Regions from separate parts of the Bacillus sp. PK6-013 genome, predicted to be linked through region 1. Evidence: riboswitches for the same ligand, from Rfam matches in the RefSeq annotation. Region 1 holds a riboswitch; each other region holds the start of a gene.

Evidence for each region. A riboswitch is a leader RNA that binds a small molecule or an ion and turns the genes downstream of it on or off. The one in region 1 is predicted to bind S-adenosylmethionine.
Region 2: linked by a shared signal. The riboswitch ahead of M1E03_RS05685 (MetQ/NlpA family ABC transporter substrate-binding protein) and the one ahead of M1E03_RS13000 (YezD family protein) in region 1 are both predicted to bind S-adenosylmethionine.
Region 3: linked by a shared signal. The riboswitch ahead of metK (methionine adenosyltransferase) and the one ahead of M1E03_RS13000 (YezD family protein) in region 1 are both predicted to bind S-adenosylmethionine.
Region 4: linked by a shared signal. The riboswitch ahead of M1E03_RS14905 (methionine biosynthesis PLP-dependent protein) and the one ahead of M1E03_RS13000 (YezD family protein) in region 1 are both predicted to bind S-adenosylmethionine.

What each region holds. Positions count from the first base shown of each region.
Region 1 covers NZ_CP096417.1:2,581,230-2,585,729, reverse strand. The annotation lists gene M1E03_RS13015 (dihydroorotate dehydrogenase) at 1-861, shown strand, start outside; gene pyrF (orotidine-5'-phosphate decarboxylase) at 830-1,549, shown strand; gene pyrE (orotate phosphoribosyltransferase) at 1,546-2,175, shown strand; SAM riboswitch class I at 2,339-2,445, shown strand; gene M1E03_RS13000 (YezD family protein) at 2,548-2,664, shown strand; gene M1E03_RS12995 (phosphoadenylyl-sulfate reductase) at 2,750-3,451, shown strand; gene M1E03_RS12990 (inorganic phosphate transporter) at 3,463-4,500, shown strand, end outside.
Region 2 covers NZ_CP096417.1:1,112,945-1,117,444, forward strand. The annotation lists gene M1E03_RS05670 (ABC transporter ATP-binding protein) at 1-120, shown strand, start outside; gene M1E03_RS05675 (ABC transporter permease) at 110-1,441, shown strand; gene M1E03_RS05680 (sunset domain-containing protein) at 1,470-2,150, opposite strand; SAM riboswitch class I at 2,282-2,389, shown strand; gene M1E03_RS05685 (MetQ/NlpA family ABC transporter substrate-binding protein) at 2,446-3,270, shown strand; gene M1E03_RS05690 (MDR family MFS transporter) at 3,391-4,500, shown strand, end outside.
Region 3 covers NZ_CP096417.1:1,096,942-1,101,441, forward strand. The annotation lists gene pckA (phosphoenolpyruvate carboxykinase (ATP)) at 1-1,093, opposite strand, end outside; SAM riboswitch class I at 1,288-1,425, shown strand; gene metK (methionine adenosyltransferase) at 1,816-3,018, shown strand; gene asnB (asparagine synthase (glutamine-hydrolyzing)) at 3,163-4,500, shown strand, end outside.
Region 4 covers NZ_CP096417.1:2,943,078-2,947,577, reverse strand. The annotation lists gene M1E03_RS14920 (helix-hairpin-helix domain-containing protein) at 1-418, opposite strand, end outside; gene M1E03_RS14915 (DinB family protein) at 430-918, opposite strand; gene M1E03_RS14910 (helix-turn-helix transcriptional regulator) at 999-1,946, opposite strand; SAM riboswitch class I at 2,074-2,190, shown strand; gene M1E03_RS14905 (methionine biosynthesis PLP-dependent protein) at 2,256-3,380, shown strand; gene metC (cystathionine beta-lyase) at 3,370-4,500, shown strand, end outside.

The sequences.
Region 1 (4,500 bases):
AGAGAATTTGCGAACTTTTACGATCTTTCACGTCTCGGTGCGATCATGATTAAAGCGACGACGAGCGAACCGCGCTTCGGGAATCCGACGCCGCGCGTCGCCGAGACGCAAGCCGGCATGCTTAATGCCATCGGTCTGCAAAATCCGGGTTTAGAGGCTGTCATGGAACACGAATTGCCGTGGCTCGAACAGTTCGATACACCGATTATCGCCAATGTCGCCGGCTCGCAGATCGACGATTATGTTGAAGTGGCTGAAGAAATCAGCAAAGCACCGAATGTTCATGCGCTCGAGCTGAATATTTCCTGTCCTAACGTGAAAACGGGAGGGATCGCCTTCGGTACGCAGCCGGAAATGGCCAGTGAGCTGACGAAAGCGGTGAAAGAGGTTGCGAGCGTTCCCGTCTATGTGAAGCTGTCGCCGAATGTCGCGAATATTACCGACATCGCTCTTGCCATAGAAGAAGCGGGAGCGGACGGTTTGACGATGATCAACACCCTGATCGGGATGCGGCTCGACTTAAAAACGGGAAAGCCGATCTTGGCGAACAAAACCGGCGGATTATCAGGCCCTGCTGTTAAACCGGTGGCCATCAGAATGGTGCATGAAGTCAGCCAAAAAGTCAGCATTCCGATCATCGGCATGGGCGGTGTCCAGTCAGCGGAAGATGTGCTTGAGTTTTTGCTGGCGGGTGCGAGCGCAGTCGCCGTCGGCACCGCAAACTTTGTTAATCCGTTTGTTTGTCCCGAAATCATCGCCGATTTGCCGCGCGTTTTAGAAAAATACGGATACCGTTCGTTGAACGAGTGTATCGGAAGGAGCTGGAAGGATGAAACATACGCCGCCCATCATCGCGCTTGATTTTGCATCAGCACAGGAAACATATGCGTTTTTGGACCGGTTTCATGGAGAAGAGCTTTTCGTGAAGGTGGGCATGGAGCTTTTTTATCAGGAAGGGCCGGCCATCCTTGAAAAGTTACAGGAGCGCGGCTGCCGCATTTTCCTTGATCTAAAATGCCACGACATTCCAACGACCGTATACAAGGCGATGAAAAGGCTGGCGGGGTTTGGCGTCAGCCTTGTCAATGTGCACGCAGCAGGCGGAAAGCAAATGATGGAGTCGGCGCTTGAAGGCCTTGAAGCGGGGACTCCGGCAGGCCGAAAACGCCCTTCATTAATTGCTGTGACCCAGCTGACAAGCACGTCTTCAGAAATGCTTCAGCAAGAGCTGCTGATTGAAACGCCGCTTCTCGATACAGTTGTTCACTACAGCAAGTTGGCTAAAGAAAGCGGACTTGACGGTGTCGTCTGCTCCGTCCATGAAGCCGAACACATTTACCGGGCCGCGTCTTTAGATTTTCTGACCGTGACACCCGGAATTCGCATGGCGGATGACAAAAACAACGACCAGGTCCGGGTGGCGACGCCTGGCTACGCAAGGGAAAAAGGCGTGTCGGCGATCGTTGTCGGCCGTTCGATTACACAGGCGGAAGATCCTGTGTCAGCCTACAGAAAAATAGGACATGAGTGGGAGGGAACCAAGGCATGAAAACAGACATTGCAAACCATTTATTAAGAATCAAAGCGGTTTTCCTGCGCCCGAACGAGCCGTTTACATGGGCGAGCGGCATCTTGTCGCCCATCTACTGCGACAATCGTTTGACGCTTTCATATCCGGAAGTAAGGGATGATATAGCTTCAGGGCTTGCCGGACTGATTCAAGACAAGTTTCCCGGAGCCGAAATGATCGCCGGTACGGCAACTGCGGGAATCCCCCATGCCGCGCTTGCCGCCGACAGGCTGAGCCTGCCGATGTGCTACGTCAGAAGCAAACCGAAGGCGCACGGCAAAGGAAACCAAATTGAAGGCGCTGTTGTAAAAGGACAAAAAGTCGTTGTAATTGAAGATTTAATTTCAACGGGAGGAAGCGTCCTTGAAGCGGCAGCCGCTCTCACAGAGGCGGGATGTGAAGTGCTCGGCGTCGCCGCCATTTTCACTTACGGGCTTCCTAAAGCTGCCGCCGCCTTCAGCGAAGCGGGCGTTGAATACCGTACGCTGACTGATTACGATACATTGACAGAGGCTGCGCTTGCCGGCGGATATATCAGCGAACAGGATGCCGCCAAACTGAAAGAATGGAAGGCGGATCCTGAAAGCAAGTCTTGGATGGATTAATGATAAAAGCCGTATTCTCCTAATGGGAGAACGGCTTTTTTTGCGTCTTTTTACAGATTTAAAAATAGTAAAATCGGATTATTTTTATTTTTTATTAATCCTATAAAAAAAGTCGGGTTGACTTTTGTTCGAATTGTGCTAAAATTTTAAAATAACAAAAGCAAACTTATCAAGAGCGGTGGAGGGACTGGTCCGATGAAACCCGGCAACCTGCGTGTGAAGCGTAAGGTGCTACTTCCAGCAAAATGCCCTCATTTTGAGAGATAAGGAATAGCGGAGTTCCTCGTCTTTCTTTCAAATTTGGAAGAAAGATTTTAATTTTTAGGGGCAGAGGAGGAGCTAGAAGTGAAGACAGATGAACAGCTTGAAAAGGTGATCATCAAAATGAAAGACATGCTGAAAGACATGAATTACGGATCGATCACATTCGTTGTTCAGGACGGCAAAGTCATTCAAATCGAAAAAAATGAAAAAATAAGATTGAAATAGCTGACTAGACAAACTAGAGGCGGTTTTCACAGTTTTTTTCTGCTGGAAGCCGTTTTTTTGTTGGCGAAAAAAGGGGGAACCGAAAATTTTTACTTACAGCACATGGGAAGAACCAAATATCTCTTTTCAGGAAGATGACTCTTATAAAGGAGCGCTGTCCGTCTTGAAATGGGCGTACGGACATTACGGAAATCAGCTTGTATATGCGTGCAGCTTCGGAATTGAGGGAATCGTCCTGATCGATTTGATTTATAAGGTGAAAAAAGATGCGGTCATCGTTTTCCTTGATACGGGATTTCATTTTAAAGAAACGTATGAAACGATCGACGCTGTCAAAGAACGATATCCAGGCCTTCAGATTATCATGAAAACACCGGAGCTTACCGTCGAAGAGCAGGCGAAAGAATATGGGGACGAACTATGGAAGACCGCTCCGAATTCCTGCTGTGAAATGAGGAAGGTCATTCCTCTCCGCGAGACGCTTTCAGGCTACCCGGCGTGGCTGTCGGGCCTGCGCCGCGAGCAATCGCCCGGGCGGAGCAAAACGAATTTTTTGAACAAAGATGAAAAATTCAAGTCTATCAAAGTTTGTCCGCTCATTCATTGGACGTGGAAGGATATTTGGAGATATGTGACAAAGCACGATCTCCCGTATAATCCGCTTCATGATCAAGGCTACCCGAGCATCGGCTGCGCTCCGTGCACCTCTCCGGCCTTTACAATGGATGATCTTCGATCAGGCCGCTGGAACGGATCGGCTAAAACAGAATGCGGATTACACGAGTAAGGAGATGAGTCATGGAACTTGCCGCCATTTTATTTAGCATGTTTTTTGCGATGAATATCGGAGCGAGCGGTGCAGCTGCTTCAATGGGAATCGCCTATGGATCTGAAGCCGTCAAAAAGAAGTTTCACGCACTAATAATCTGTGCAGCAGGCGTTCTCTCGGGCGCCGTCATCGGCGGAGGAAACGTCGTGAAAACGATCAGCTCAGGCATCATTCCCGAACGGGTGATTTCGCTTGAAATCGTCTGCATTATTATCGGCTCGGCGGCACTGTCGCTCTTTATCGCAAATGTACTCGGTATCCCGCTTTCGACAAGTGAAGTGACGGTCGGATCTGTTGTCGGAGTAGGTGTCGCTTACCAGGTTTTATATGTGAAATCTTTGCTTGTCATCGTCTCATTTTGGGTCGTTGTACCAATCGTCGCTTTTACCTTTACATTTGCGATGGCAAACATCATGAAAAAAACGATCAAACGTCCAGCCTCGGGAAAGAAAGCAAAGGTTTTGGCGGTCATTCTGTTGATCACCGGGTTTTTTGAAGCCTTCTCAGCAGGCATGAACAATGTCGCAAATGCTGTCGGACCTCTGGTGGCGGCGCATGTTTTGACAGTCGGGGAAGGAACGCTCTACGGCGGACTGTTTGTCGCGCTGGGCGCCCTTTTACTGGGCAGGCGCGTTCTTGAAACAAACGGCAAAAAAATAACGAAATTTTCAAAAGGAGAGGGGATCATCCTTTCCGGAACAGGAGCCGGGCTTGTCATCATCAGTTCGATTTTCGGTTTGCCGGTTCCGCTTGCGCAAGTCACATCATCTTCTATTATAGGGATGGGAATGGCAAAAAACGGCGGCAATGTCTTTCATAAACAAGTGGTCAAAACGATGCTGAAAGTATGGGTCGTCTCGCCGTTCCTTTCATTAAGCCTGTCTTATATGCTGGTCAGCCTTTTATTAAAAGGAGACTATTATGCTCTCATCGTCGTCACAAGCGTCCTTCTGGCATCTGTCGGGACGATCAGCCTGATGAGAGCAGTCAAAAAAGAGCACAGCTCC
Region 2 (4,500 bases), 1.5 Mb from region 1:
GAGCGCGGTATTACATTCGTCATCATCACGCACGATGACGAGGTGGCATCGATCGCCAAAACGAAATTTCAGTTATCTGACGGCGTGTTAGAGAAAGGGGAAGAGACTGTTGAAGTTTAAGGATCAGTTGAAGTTCATTAGAAGAAATATGAAGAAAAACCGCCTGCGTGTATTCATGACCATTCTCGCAACAACGGTGGCCTGCGCATTCTTAATCGTGCTCGCATCGGTCGGGTTCGGCCTGCAAAAATCGCTGACTGAACAGCTGATGAAAGAGCAAATCGTGACTGAGATAAATGTTGTCGGAAAAGAAGGGCAAAGCGATCAGAAAGTTCAAAAGAAAGACTTGAAAGAATTCGAAAATCGCAAAGATGTGTCCGCGATTATCGAGCGCACGCAGGTGTTCGCACCTGCTGAAGCAAAGTTGGGCAACAGGACAAACAATCAAATGTCGAATATCACGATTACTGACATGGCCGCTGAACAAAAAGCCAATATCAAACTCGATCGCGGCCGCGTAGCGAAAACACCGAATGAAATCGTCGTCGGCTACCATTTTGGGAAGAATCTCTGGACGAAAAAAGAAGCCCAAGATTATGAAAAACAGATGGAAAATAATGCTGAGGAAGTAAAAGAACCAAAAGGATACGCAGAAGATATTCTCGGCAAAACAATTGAATTAAAGATCTCAAAAATGGATGAAAAAACAGGAGAAGAAGGGAAAGCGAAAACATATGATCTGAAAGTTGTCGGAGTGACGAAAAAACCTTCTTATGAATGGGCAAGCGATTCAACAGTCTATGTCAGCAACGACATGCAAAAAGACATCACCGGATTTCTGAAGGCGGACAAAGACAACGGCACGATCGAAAAAAAGCTTTCGGTTTACGCGGATAATTTTGAACATGTCGGACAGCTGACAACAGATTTGGAGGATGAAGGCTACTACGTCGATTCAATAACGAAAAAACTCGAAAGCATCAATCTTTTTTTCATGGCTTTTAAAATCGGTCTGATCTTTGTCGGAGTCATTGCCGTTTTGATTTCAGCGATCGGCATTTTCAACACGATGACAATGGCGGTTACAGAGCGGACGCAGGAGATCGGCATTATGAAAGCGATCGGGGCGAGCCCGAACGTGATCCGGAAAATGTTCCTGCTGGAAAGCGCCTATATCGGCATCTTAGGATCTGTTTTAGGTGTTATCATTTCATACGGTGTCAGCTTTTTAGTGAACAAGATTATACCACCTATTTTATCATCGGTTTCAGAAGGAGGAGCGAGTGCGGCAGACTTCAGCATCACCTTCTCGTACATTCCGGTCAGTCTTGTCCTTATCGCGACCTTGATCAGTGCAGGCGTCGCCATTCTTTCAGGCCTGAACCCGGCCATTAAAGCGACAAGAACGAACGTGCTGACAGCATTAAGAAGAGAGCTTTAAGAAAAAAGCCGGCGGTATGCCGGCTTTTTTAACGTTTCGGAGGTCTGTACCCCGCATCACGCGCCTCCTGTTCTGTGCAGAACCAGCGGGCGACGTTTTTCGTGCGGTCATAATATGTACTTCCTGGTGTATGATAAATATGGTTGACGCTTCCTTTGATTTTGCACTCTTGTTTGCTTTCACCGCTGTTTTTCTTAGGGGAGGGCGCGCTGTGTGACGTTCCGGCCTGAGCGGTGGCGTTCTTTTCTTTTACAGTGGCTTCGGTACTGCCGCTTTTTTCTTCAGCCTTAGCCAGTTTTTCTGACAGCGATTTTGTTTTTTTCGTAAGCGAGTCTTTTTCTTTTGTCAGTTTTTCGTTTTCTTTTTTTAATGTGTCATTCTCCGTTTTGGCTGCCTTCAGTTTTTCGTTTGCTTGATTGAGCTGCTGCTTTAATGCGGTTTGCTCCTTTTGTACAGCGCTGTGTTCAGTTTTCAGTTCCTGAAGCTCGGTTGTCAGGTCCTCTGTTTTTGTCTCATCGACGGCATATGTTTCCTCACTGTAATAAGGCGCAGAGATGATCAGGAGGAGAAGTCCGCCTGCAAAACAAGGATAAAAGAGTTTTCTGGAAAACCTTTTGCCTGGAGAAAAGATTCTTCTGATCAAATGAAATACAAGGTAGCAGATGGAAAAAATAAAGGATAAAAACCCGATCAGCATGATAGATTCCATGATTCGTCTCCTTTCGTGTTTGATAACTATATTTTAGCTTAAAAAGAAAAAAATGTTTATACCAAAAAACTTCTTGCAAATCTAAATATTCAAACTTAAAATAAAGAAATCATTTAAAAAACTGAATATGCAGCTTATAAAGAGAGATGGAGGGACTGGCCCGGCGAAATCTCAGCAACCTGCAGCAGAGCAAGGTGCTAAATCCAGCAGAATGTCAGGCGCATTCTGAAAGATAAGTTGAACAACTCTTTCAGGCGCTGAAAGAGTTTTTTTTATTTTGGAGGAGGAGATATACATGAACAAGATATTAAAATGGACTTCCGTGCTGGGACTGGCCTTGAGCATGGCGCTTCTGACCGCATGCGGAAACAATGCCGAAAGCGATGGTAAAACGATCAAAATAGGCGCTACTGCAGGACCGTATTACGATATGGTCAAAAAAGCGATTCAGCCTGAACTTGAGAAAAAAGGCTACAAAGTTGAAGTGGTCGAATTCACCGACTATGTACAGCCGAACACGGCGTTAAGCGAAGGCGAACTCGACGCCAATTTGTTTCAACATGAGGTTTTTATGAAATCATACAATCAAGAAAACAATAAACATCTTGCTGCACTCATTTCTGTGCCGACCGCTCCGATGGGTCTCTATTCTGCCAAATATAACGACTTGAACGATGTCAAAAACGGGGCGGAAGTGGCTGTTCCAAACGATCCGGCCAATGCCGCCAGGGCATTTTTAACGCTCCAGGATCAGGGGCTGATTCGGCTGAAAAGCGATGTCGACACATTGAAAGCCTCTGTGCGGGATATTGCGGAAAATCCGAAAAAGCTGACATTTAAACAGCTTGAATCTGCCAATCTTCCAAGAGCGGTCGATGACCTGGATATCGCGGCTGTCCCGGGTAATTTCGCTCTCTCCGCTAATATGAAGTTGCAGGACGCGCTGGCGCTTGAGAACATGCCTGACCGCTACCGCAATCAAGTGGTAGTGGATGAAAAAAACAAAGACAAGCCATTCGCCAAAGATCTCAAAGAAGCGGTAAAATCCAAAGCTTTCGAAGATGCGATCGATCGGGAATTCGCCGGTTTCGGAAAGCCAAAATGGATGACGCAATCATAAAAAAATTCCCCCTTTAAAAAGGGGGTTTTTTATGTTGAAAATCGAAATCGTGTCAATTGAAAAAAATGGGCAAAACGAATAGAATCTAGAGGAAATGCTAAAGAGAAAGAAGGAAACGCTATGCCGCGCACATTATGGCTATTGGTCATCGGAATGTTTATCAATGTCACAGGGGCATCTTTTTTATGGCCGCTGAATACCATCTATATCCATCAGCATTTGGGAAAGTCGCTGACAGCGGCCGGATTTGTGCTGATGCTGAACTCAGGGGCAAATGTGCTGGGCAACCTGTTCGGGGGATATCTATTCGATAAAATCGGCGGATTTAAAACCGTCGTACTTGGAATTGTGATCACGTTTGCGAGCCTTTCAGGCCTCGTCTTTTTTCACGAGTGGTTCCAATACATTCTTTTCTTAACACTGGCCGGTTTTGGATCAGGGATCGTGTTTCCGGCATGCTATGCAATGGCCGGCTCGGTTTGGCCGGAAGGCGGCAGAAAGCCGTTCAATGCTGTATACGTGGCGCAAAATGCAGGGGTGGCAGTTGGTTCAGCGCTCGGCGGAATTGTCGCGTCTTTTTCATTTACGTATGTTTTTCTGGCGAATGCGATGCTATATGCCGTCTTTTTCATGATTGCGATTTTCGGATTTAGACGCATTCGGTCTGAAAAAGCCATGCAGTCTTCTGTTTTGGATCATGCCGATTCAGTCAGCGGGAAATCTAGATTCTCCGCGCTTTTGGTTATATGTACGGGCTACCTGCTCGGCTGGGTCGCTTATTCGCAATGGTCCTCGACCATCGCTTCACACACCCAGGAGCTGGGGATATCTCTTGGGCAGTACAGCGTACTTTGGACAGTGAACGGGGCGCTCATTGTTTTCGGTCAGCCGCTGATCGGTTTTTTTGTGAAACGGTTTGCCGAATCGCTGAAAAACCAAATCGTGATCGGATTTGTCATTTTTATGATGGCATACGGAATTTTGTTTGGCGCTGAACGGTTTCCGGCGTTTCTTGCCGCGATGGTTGTGCTGACCATTGGCGAAATGCTTGTATGGCCGGCTGTGCCGACAATCGCCAACCGTCTCGCTCCGAGGGGAAAAGAAGGGTTTTATCAAGGGTTTGTCAACAGTATGGCGACCGGCGGAAGAATGATCGGGCCGCTTTTTGGCGGAATGCTGGTTGATTATTTCAATATGCAGCTTTTGCTTGCGGTTCTGCTCGTATTGCTG
Region 3 (4,500 bases), 1.5 Mb from region 1:
TGGCTTGTTCTTTCGTTAACTTGCTGATCGGAGGAAGCACGCCGAAAGCATCTGCCGTCAGAAATACAATGGTCTGCGGGTGTGCTGCGATGCTCGGCTTGACGATGTTGTCAATCGCATCAATCGGGTAAGCCGCTCTCGTGTTTTCCGTATAGAATGCGTCGGAATAGTCCGGCTCCCCGGTTTTGCCGTCAACCACGACATTTTCAAGAACGGAACCGAAGCGGATCGCATTGTAAATCTGCGGTTCTTTTTCTTTGCTTAAGTTAATGCACTTGGCGTAGCAGCCTCCTTCAATGTTGAAAACGCCTGTGCTGGACCAGCCGTGTTCGTCGTCACCGATCAGCTTCCGTTTCGGATCGGCGGAAAGCGTCGTTTTTCCTGTGCCTGACAATCCGAAGAAGAGAGCTGTTCCGCCTTCCTCGCCAATGTTTGCCGAACAGTGCATCGGTAAAATGTTTTGTTCAGGAAGAAGATAATTCATAATAGAAAAAATCGATTTTTTCATCTCGCCGGCATATTCGGTGCCTCCGATTAAAATCGTACGCTTTTCAAACGACACGATGATAAATGTTTCAGATCTGGTCCCGTCAATGAGCGGATCGGCTTTGAAATGCGGAGCGGAAAGAATCGTAAACGGCTGTTCTTCAGGTTTTTTATCATGTTCTTCAGGTCTGATGAACAACTGTCTTGCAAACAGGTTGTGCCAGGCGAACTCGTTGACAACTGTAATCGGAAGCCGGTATTTTTCGTCTGCTCCTGCAAACCCTTCAAATACATACAATTCATCGCGTTCCTTTAAATAGCTGAGCACTTTTGTGTACAGCCGGTCAAAGGCGGATTCTGAAATCGGCTGGTTTACTGCGCCCCAATCGATTTTGTCCTTTGTGCTCGCTTCTTCCACAATGAATTTGTCTTTTGGCGAGCGGCCGGTGTATGTACCGGTTGTAGCCCGCACGGCTCCGGAAGATGTTAAGACTCCTTCTTTGCGTTCAAGGACTTTTTCAACCAAAAGGGGAACGGATAAGTTCAGCTGAACGTTTTCGCCCATTAATAACGTTTGTAAGTCAGTTGTTAAATCTACAGAATTCATAAAAAACCTTCCTTTGCGTGTTTTTTAATGTGTATAACATTAATGTAGAATTAGTATAACACATTTACTCTTATAGTCTATACCGTTTCTTCATTTTTCGTTCGGGTTTTTTCTCGAAAGACAAGTTTAAATTTATTGCGGCCGATATTGACATAACAAGCCATTTTAAGATAAGATATTTCATTGAGCGGATACTCTTATCCCGAGCTGGTGGAGGGACAGGCCCAATGAAACCCAGCAACCGGTTTCTCTTATTAATGGAAAAAAACAGTTTCTGAGACAACTACGGTGCTAACCTGATGCAAGGTGTTCAATACCTTGAGCGATAAGAGTGAAAGGCACGCAATACCAGACCCTTTCCTCAGCGAATAGGAAAAGGTTTTTTTATTGCATAAATTGAGATCCAAAAATTGCTAAAAAAACTGCCTTCAGGAGGAAGGTACTCGGCGTTTTTCACAGGACGTGAAAGGTTTTAGCCGAGTATCAAGCAGGAGGAAGGTACTGGGCGTTTTTCACAGGACGTGAAAGGTCTAGCCGGGCAGCCAGTCAGGAAAAATTCTATTAAGAGGAATTTTGACTTAGAATCTCGTCAAGAATAGCATATGGAAATTGTTTCAAAACGAGAGCGTATGAAGCCCGAGTATCGTCATATAATCAAGAGGGACGAGATCCGTATCATACTTAAGATCACGGCTGATCTTCATATACAGGAGGAAACATAAATGAGCAAAAACCGTCGGTTATTTACATCAGAGTCAGTTACGGAGGGACATCCGGACAAAATTTGCGACCAGATTTCGGATAGTATATTAGACGAAATTTTAAAGAAAGATCCGAATGCCCGCGTTGCCTGTGAAACATCTGTGACAACCGGATTGGTGCTGGTAAGCGGTGAAATCACGACGTCCACTTACGTCGATATTCCGAAAACAGTCCGCGAAACGATTAAAGAAATTGGCTACACACGTGCAAAATACGGTTTTGATGCCGAAACTTGCGCGGTCTTAACGTCTATAGATGAACAGTCGCCAGATATTGCAATGGGAGTCGACCAGGCGCTTGAAGCGCGTGAAGGAGCAATGAGCGACGCTGAAATTGAAGCGATCGGAGCCGGAGACCAAGGTTTAATGTTCGGTTTTGCCTGCAACGAAACAAAGGAACTTATGCCTCTGCCGATTTCGCTTGCTCATAAATTGTCTCGCCGTTTGACAGAAGTCCGCAAAGAGGAAATTCTGCCGTATCTTCGTCCGGACGGAAAGACACAGGTAACTGTTGAGTATGATGAGAACAACAAGCCGATTCGCATCGATACAATTGTCATTTCGACTCAGCATCACCCTGAGATTTCGCTTGAACAAATTCAGCGCAATCTGAAAGAGCATGTCATCAACCCGGTAGTGCCAAAAGAGCTGATCGATGAAAACACGAAGTACTTCATTAATCCTACGGGCCGTTTTGTTATCGGAGGACCGCAGGGGGATGCCGGTTTAACAGGACGCAAAATCATCGTTGACACCTATGGCGGATATGCCCGTCACGGCGGCGGAGCGTTTTCCGGTAAGGATGCGACAAAGGTTGATAGATCTGCAGCTTATGCTGCGAGATATGTAGCGAAAAATATCGTCGCCGCAGGCCTTGCTGATTCCTGTGAAGTGCAGCTTGCCTACGCGATCGGTGTCGCACAGCCGGTATCCATTTCAATCGATACATTCGGTACAGGCAAAGCCAGTGAAGAAACATTGATCGAAGTGGTTCGCAAAAACTTTGATCTAAGACCTGCCGGCATTATTAAAATGCTCGATCTTCGCCGTCCGATTTACAAACAAACGGCAGCTTACGGACATTTCGGCCGCCTCGACCTCGATCTGCCTTGGGAGCGCACAGACAAAGCAGATCAGCTGAAGAAAGATGCATTAGGAGAATAACAACCGCATAGCCGCTTTCATAAGCGGCTTTGTTTTTCGATGGCAAAAAGCGGGCGGATGTGAAACGTTTTTCTTTAAACACTTGTCTAATCAAGAAGCAGACTTTGATTTCTGCACGAAATTTAAAAAATCGGAGGCAATACTATGTGTGGATTTGTAGGGGTATTCAATCATCGCCCATCATCCGAGACAGCAGCCCAGGAAGAACTGATTAAACAAATGAATGAAATGATTGTACACCGCGGTCCGGACGATGATGGGTACTATCATGATGAGCATGTAGGCTTCGGATTTAGAAGGCTCAGCATCATCGATGTGGAAAACGGAGGACAGCCTCTGTCTTATGAAGATGATTCCTATTGGATTATTTTTAATGGAGAAATCTATAACTATATAGAACTGAAAGACGAACTTATTTCAAAAGGATACGAGTTCAAAACCGATTCAGATACGGAAGTTTTGCTTGCGACTTACCGCCACTACAAACAGGAAGCTGCTTCCAAGCTGCGCGGAATGTTTGCTTTTTTAATCTGGGATAAAAAAGAACAGCTCCTATACGGAGCGCGCGATCCGTTCGGCATTAAGCCGCTCTATTTTACGAAAACGGACGGCCATGTTTATTTTGCGTCAGAAAGAAAGAGCCTGATGGCTGTTGATGCCGATTTGGAATTGAATGAAAAAGCGCTTCAGCAGTATACGTCATTCCAATTTGTACCAGAGCCTGAGACGCTTGACAAAAAGGTGCAAAAAGTAGAACCGGGCCATCAGTTTACTGTCCGCCCGGGCGAGGATATTCAATTTAAAACATACTGGAAAGTTCAATTCAAGCCTGTTCAGACCGAAGAAGACAAGCTTGTTCAGGAAGTAAGAGACGCGATCTTTGATTCCGTAAAAGTCCATATGCGAAGCGATGTGCCTGTAGGTTCCTTCCTTTCCGGAGGCATCGACTCTTCTTTTATCGTGTCGGTGGCGAAGCAATTTCATCCCAACTTAAAAACGTTCTCTGTCGGCTTTGAACATGAAGGCTTCAGCGAAGTTGACGTTGCGAAAGAAACCGCTGATAGGGTCGGCGTGGAGAACTTCAGCGCGATCATTTCCCCTGAAGAATATATGAACGAGCTTCCAAAGATCGTCTGGCATCTGGATGATCCGTTGGCAGACCCTGCTGCAATTCCTTTGTATTTTGTCGCGAAGGAAGCGAAGAAGCAAGTTACGGTTGTTTTGTCCGGAGAAGGAGCAGATGAGCTGTTCGGCGGTTACAATATTTACCGGGAGCCGCTTTCATTAAAGCCGTTTGAACGAATTCCGTCCCCGCTGAAAAAGATGCTTCTGCACGTAGCTTCAGCGATGCCGGAAGGAATGAAAGGGAAAAGCTTTTTAATGAGGGGCTGTACACCTCTTGAAGAGAGATATATCGGCAACGCAAAGATTTTTGAAGAAGGCATGAAATCAAAACTTCTTCGCCAGTATGACAGCAACCTC
Region 4 (4,500 bases), 360 kb from region 1:
TATCCGGAGGGTATCCGCAGCGTTCGCGGTACATTTTTCTTTCCTCTGTGAAATCCCACCAGCTTTTAGCGCTTTCGGGATCGTTGGCGTAATGGACGATGCATCGCAGCGCATCTTCTGCACAAGGATCTTCCCAGTAGCCTTTCAGTTTTTCGAGGCGGATGATCAAATCCGCACCTGATTCATGCTTGATGTCGCCAAGGGAATAGTAGCCCAGGTCAACGGCGCACTGCGCCATTTTCGGCCCGATGGAAGGAGCGGTTTGAAACTGGGCGAGCGCCTTGATGTATGCGGCGCGCTCCAAAGACGAACCGAGCGTATGTGCAAGGACGGACAGATCCATATATGCCGTGTTTTTTATTTTTACCTTGGCTGTCCTTAAGTTTGACCGTTCTTTTTTTGTCAGAGGCAGCTTCATATGAACACCTTTTAAAGATACAGATCGAACATGTTGACGTCATAGCCGAGCTGTTTTAAATAATTAAACAGCTGGGCCCTGTGATGGAAGACGTGGGTGAGCGTTTCCGTCAGCCAGCGGCTTTGGGTCATCCCTTCATCAAGGTAAAACGGCTTTGTTTTTTTCGTCAAAAATTCCTCGTCGGAGAGGGAAGTCATATACGTTTGAAAAGCGGCGAATCCTTTCTGCATAGCTTCAGCCATTTGGTCAGCCGACTGCAATGCACTATACTTCTTTTCAATTCGGGAGATGGCGGCCTCTTCCTTTTCCTGCATGATAGCCATGTCGGCTTCTGGGATGGCCGTCAGATGGCTTGCCAGTTCTTTCAGGCTTCGCATGCGGTCGGCGGGCCGGTAAGACCAGTCAGATTCCTTCACTTTTTTCAGAAGATGACACGTGGAGCGGATGCCCGTCTCCATCTCGTGGAACAAATCGCTCCGCAGGGCTTGAACTTGCTTCATTTGCTTCATCCTTTACATTTTGCTTTATTCTAAAAGTATCACCTAATCCTGACAGGCTTTGTCACGATTCTTAAAAAAAGTCAGTCGTACCTTGCTAAAATGTCAGCAGCCTTCCGTTTCAGCTGAAGCTTGATTTCTGCGGGTTCTTTGACAGTTGCCTCAGTGCCGAGGTTCCACAAAAGTTCCCCGAAATACTCAAGTTCTGGTCTGGGGAGGTTTGCATCGATCGCCCCCGTTCCGTCATCCCGCATGGTGAGGATCTTGAATAAGTCCACATCAGCCGCAGCCCGCCTGGCTCCTCTGCGTGTCAGTTCCGCTTGCAGCCGCACCGGTTCAGGGCACTCGCTCTCCGAATGTTTGATCCAGCTGAGAACCGATGGATAGGGAAGCTGGCGGGCCAGCGGGCTGGCCGCTTTTTCCGCCCGAAGGATGCGGTCGGCGCGGAACAGTCTGAACGCCTGCCTTTTAAAGCAATAGGCCGGACAGTACCAGAAGCCGTTCCAGCTGAACAAGCCGATGGGCTGGATGGATCTCTCCGCGCAATCGTCTGTTCCGTCATAAACGACCGTCAAAACGGATTGATTGATGGCTGCATCAAGAAGCGTTTCTAAATGTTCGGCGGCTTTTGGACGATGCGGATTCCAGAACACGATTCTGTCTTTCATCGCATCAATCCGCTCCTGTGTTTCCACGGGAAGGTGGCGGTAGAACTTTTTTAAAACCATCCGCGTTTCCGCATCAAAGGGAAGCGATCCGAAAAACTGCAGAGATTGATACGCGAAAAACATAGCCGCCGCCTCTGATTGTGTAAAAAAGAGCGGCGGAAGCACAGGTTCATTCAGCAAATAATAGCCTCCGTTCGCGCCTGTTTCAGAATAGATCGGGACGCCGAGCGCGCTCAGCTCGTCCAGATCGCGGAGAATCGTGCGGTAGGAAACCCCGAATTCTGCTGCGAGCTCCCCGGCCGTAAATTTTCGTTTTGTATGAACGGTCATCATCAATTCGATTAATCGCTCTGTTTTTGGCATCTGATTCCTCCGGTTCCGTCGTTTGGTTTCATCATACCATGTTCAATATGAGGAAAGATTTAAAAATGACCCTTGAAAAATGTCTTGACTTAGGTTAAAGTAAAGAACAATCAGAAAATTGAAGAGATTCTTATCACGAGAGGTGGAGGGACTGGCCCTTTGAAACCTCAGCAACCGGTCTGCACTGACGATGTCAGTGTACCAAGGTGCTAAATCCAGCAAGCAGATGCTTGGAAGATAAGAAGAAGCGCATAATCCCCCTTCTTCTTATGAAGAAGGGGTTTTTTATTTTTAAAAGGATGGTGTCATATGACTGAACATGTACAAACAACGCTGGCGCAAATCGGCAACCGCAGTGATGAAATAACGGGAACTGTCAATCCTCCCGTTTATTTCTCTTCTGCGTACAGGCACAAAGGGATCGGGGAATCCACAGGGTTTGATTACATTCGCACAAAAAATCCGACAAGACAGCTTGTTGAAGATGCAATCGCGAAACTCGAAGGGGGAACGCGCGGCTTTGCGTTCAGTTCCGGTATGGCTGCCATTCAGACGATCATGGCTCTGTTTCAAAGCGGGGATGAGCTCATCGTTTCGTCCGATTTATATGGGGGAACGTACCGCCTTTTTGAAAACGAATGGAAGAAATACGGACTTCGCTTTTTCTACGACGATTTTTCAGACGAAGACTGTATCAAGTCGAAAATCACGAACAATACAAAGGCACTGTTTGTAGAAACGCCGACAAATCCGCTCATGCAGGAAGCTGATATTCAAAAAATCGCGCAAATCGCTAAAGAGCACGACTTGCTGCTCATTGTTGACAATACGTTCTATACACCGGTTCTGCAAAAGCCGACTGAGCTCGGCGCTGATCTTGTCATTCACAGCGCGACGAAGTATTTGGGCGGTCATAACGATCTTTTGGCGGGGCTTGTCGTTGCAAAAGGCGAAGAGCTGTCTGAGGAAATGTTCCAGCACCAAAACGCCATCGGCGCGGTTTTATCGCCGTTCGATTCATGGCTCTTAATGAGAGGGATGAAGACGCTCGCTCTCAGGATGAGACAGCATCAGGAAAACGCGCGGGAACTTGCGGCCTTTTTGGAAGAGCAGGAGGAAATTGCCGATGTTCTTTATCCGGGAAAAGGCGGCATGCTGTCATTCCGCGTTCAAAAAGAAGAATGGGTTAATCCGTTGCTGAAAAATCTCAAGACGATCTGTTTCGCCGAAAGCCTCGGCGGAGTCGAAAGCTTCATCACCTATCCGGCGACACAGACCCATATGGATATCCCGGAAGACATCCGAATTGCAAACGGCGTCTGCAACAGACTTCTGCGCTTTTCAGTCGGAATCGAACACGTCTCCGATTTAAAGCAGGATCTAAAAGCTGCGCTGGAAAAAGTAAAAGGGGAGGCGGTTCCGCATGAGTCATGAAAACTGGACGCTTGAAACAAGGCTTGTTCATAACCAAAATAAAACGGACGGAGCAACCGGAGCCGTCAGCGTGCCGATCCAGCACGCCTCAACCTTTCATCAAGGTTCTTTTGACAAATTCGGCGAATATGACTACAGCCGGTCAGGAACACCGACAAGAACGTCGCTTGAAGACACGATAGCCGAGCTTGAGGGAGGGACGAGGGGATTTGCTTTTTCATCCGGAATGGCCGCGATTTCCACCGCCTTTCTGCTTTTGTCAAAGGGCGATCACGTGCTTGTCACAAAAGATGTGTACGGCGGCACTTACCGGATGATTACGGAAGTGCTGAGCCGCTTCGGGATTGAACATACTTTCGTCGATATGACGGATTTAAATGAAATTGCTTTAAACATAAAGGAAAATACAAAAGTCATCTACCTTGAAACACCGTCAAATCCGACGCTCGGCATTACGGATATCAGAGGCGTCGTCAAGCTTGCCAAGGCGCACGGCTGTCTGACGTTTCTTGACAACACGTTTATGACCCCGGCGCTGCAGCGGCCGCTCGAGCTCGGCGTCGATGTTGTGCTACACAGCGCGACGAAGTTTTTAAGCGGACACAGCGACGTATTATCAGGACTTGCCGTTGTGAAAGACAAAAAGCTCGGGGAAGAACTTTATAAGCTGCAAAATTCGTTCGGCGCTGTTCTCGGCGTCCAAGACTGCTGGCTTGTGCTGAGAGGGCTGAAAACACTGCAGGTCCGGCTTGAAAAAGCATCTCGAACAGCTCAGCAGCTCGCTGAATTTTTTGAAAAGCATCCGGCCGTCAAACAAGTGTATTATCCGGGACTGTCTTCGCATCCGGGTGCGTCAGTTCACAGGCACCAGTCATATGGCGCCGGCGCCGTCCTTTCGTTCGAGCTGGAGAATGCAGAAGCCGTGAAAAAGATTGTGGAACGCGTCTCTCTTCCGGTCTTTGCCGTCAGTCTCGGCGCTGTGGAGTCGATCCTTTCCTATCCGGCAAAAATGTCACACGCCGCTATGCCGAAAGAAGAGCGGGAAAAACGGGGGATTACCGACGGCCTTCTGCGGCTGAGCGTCGGTGTGGAACATGCCGATGATTTGCAGGCCGATTTT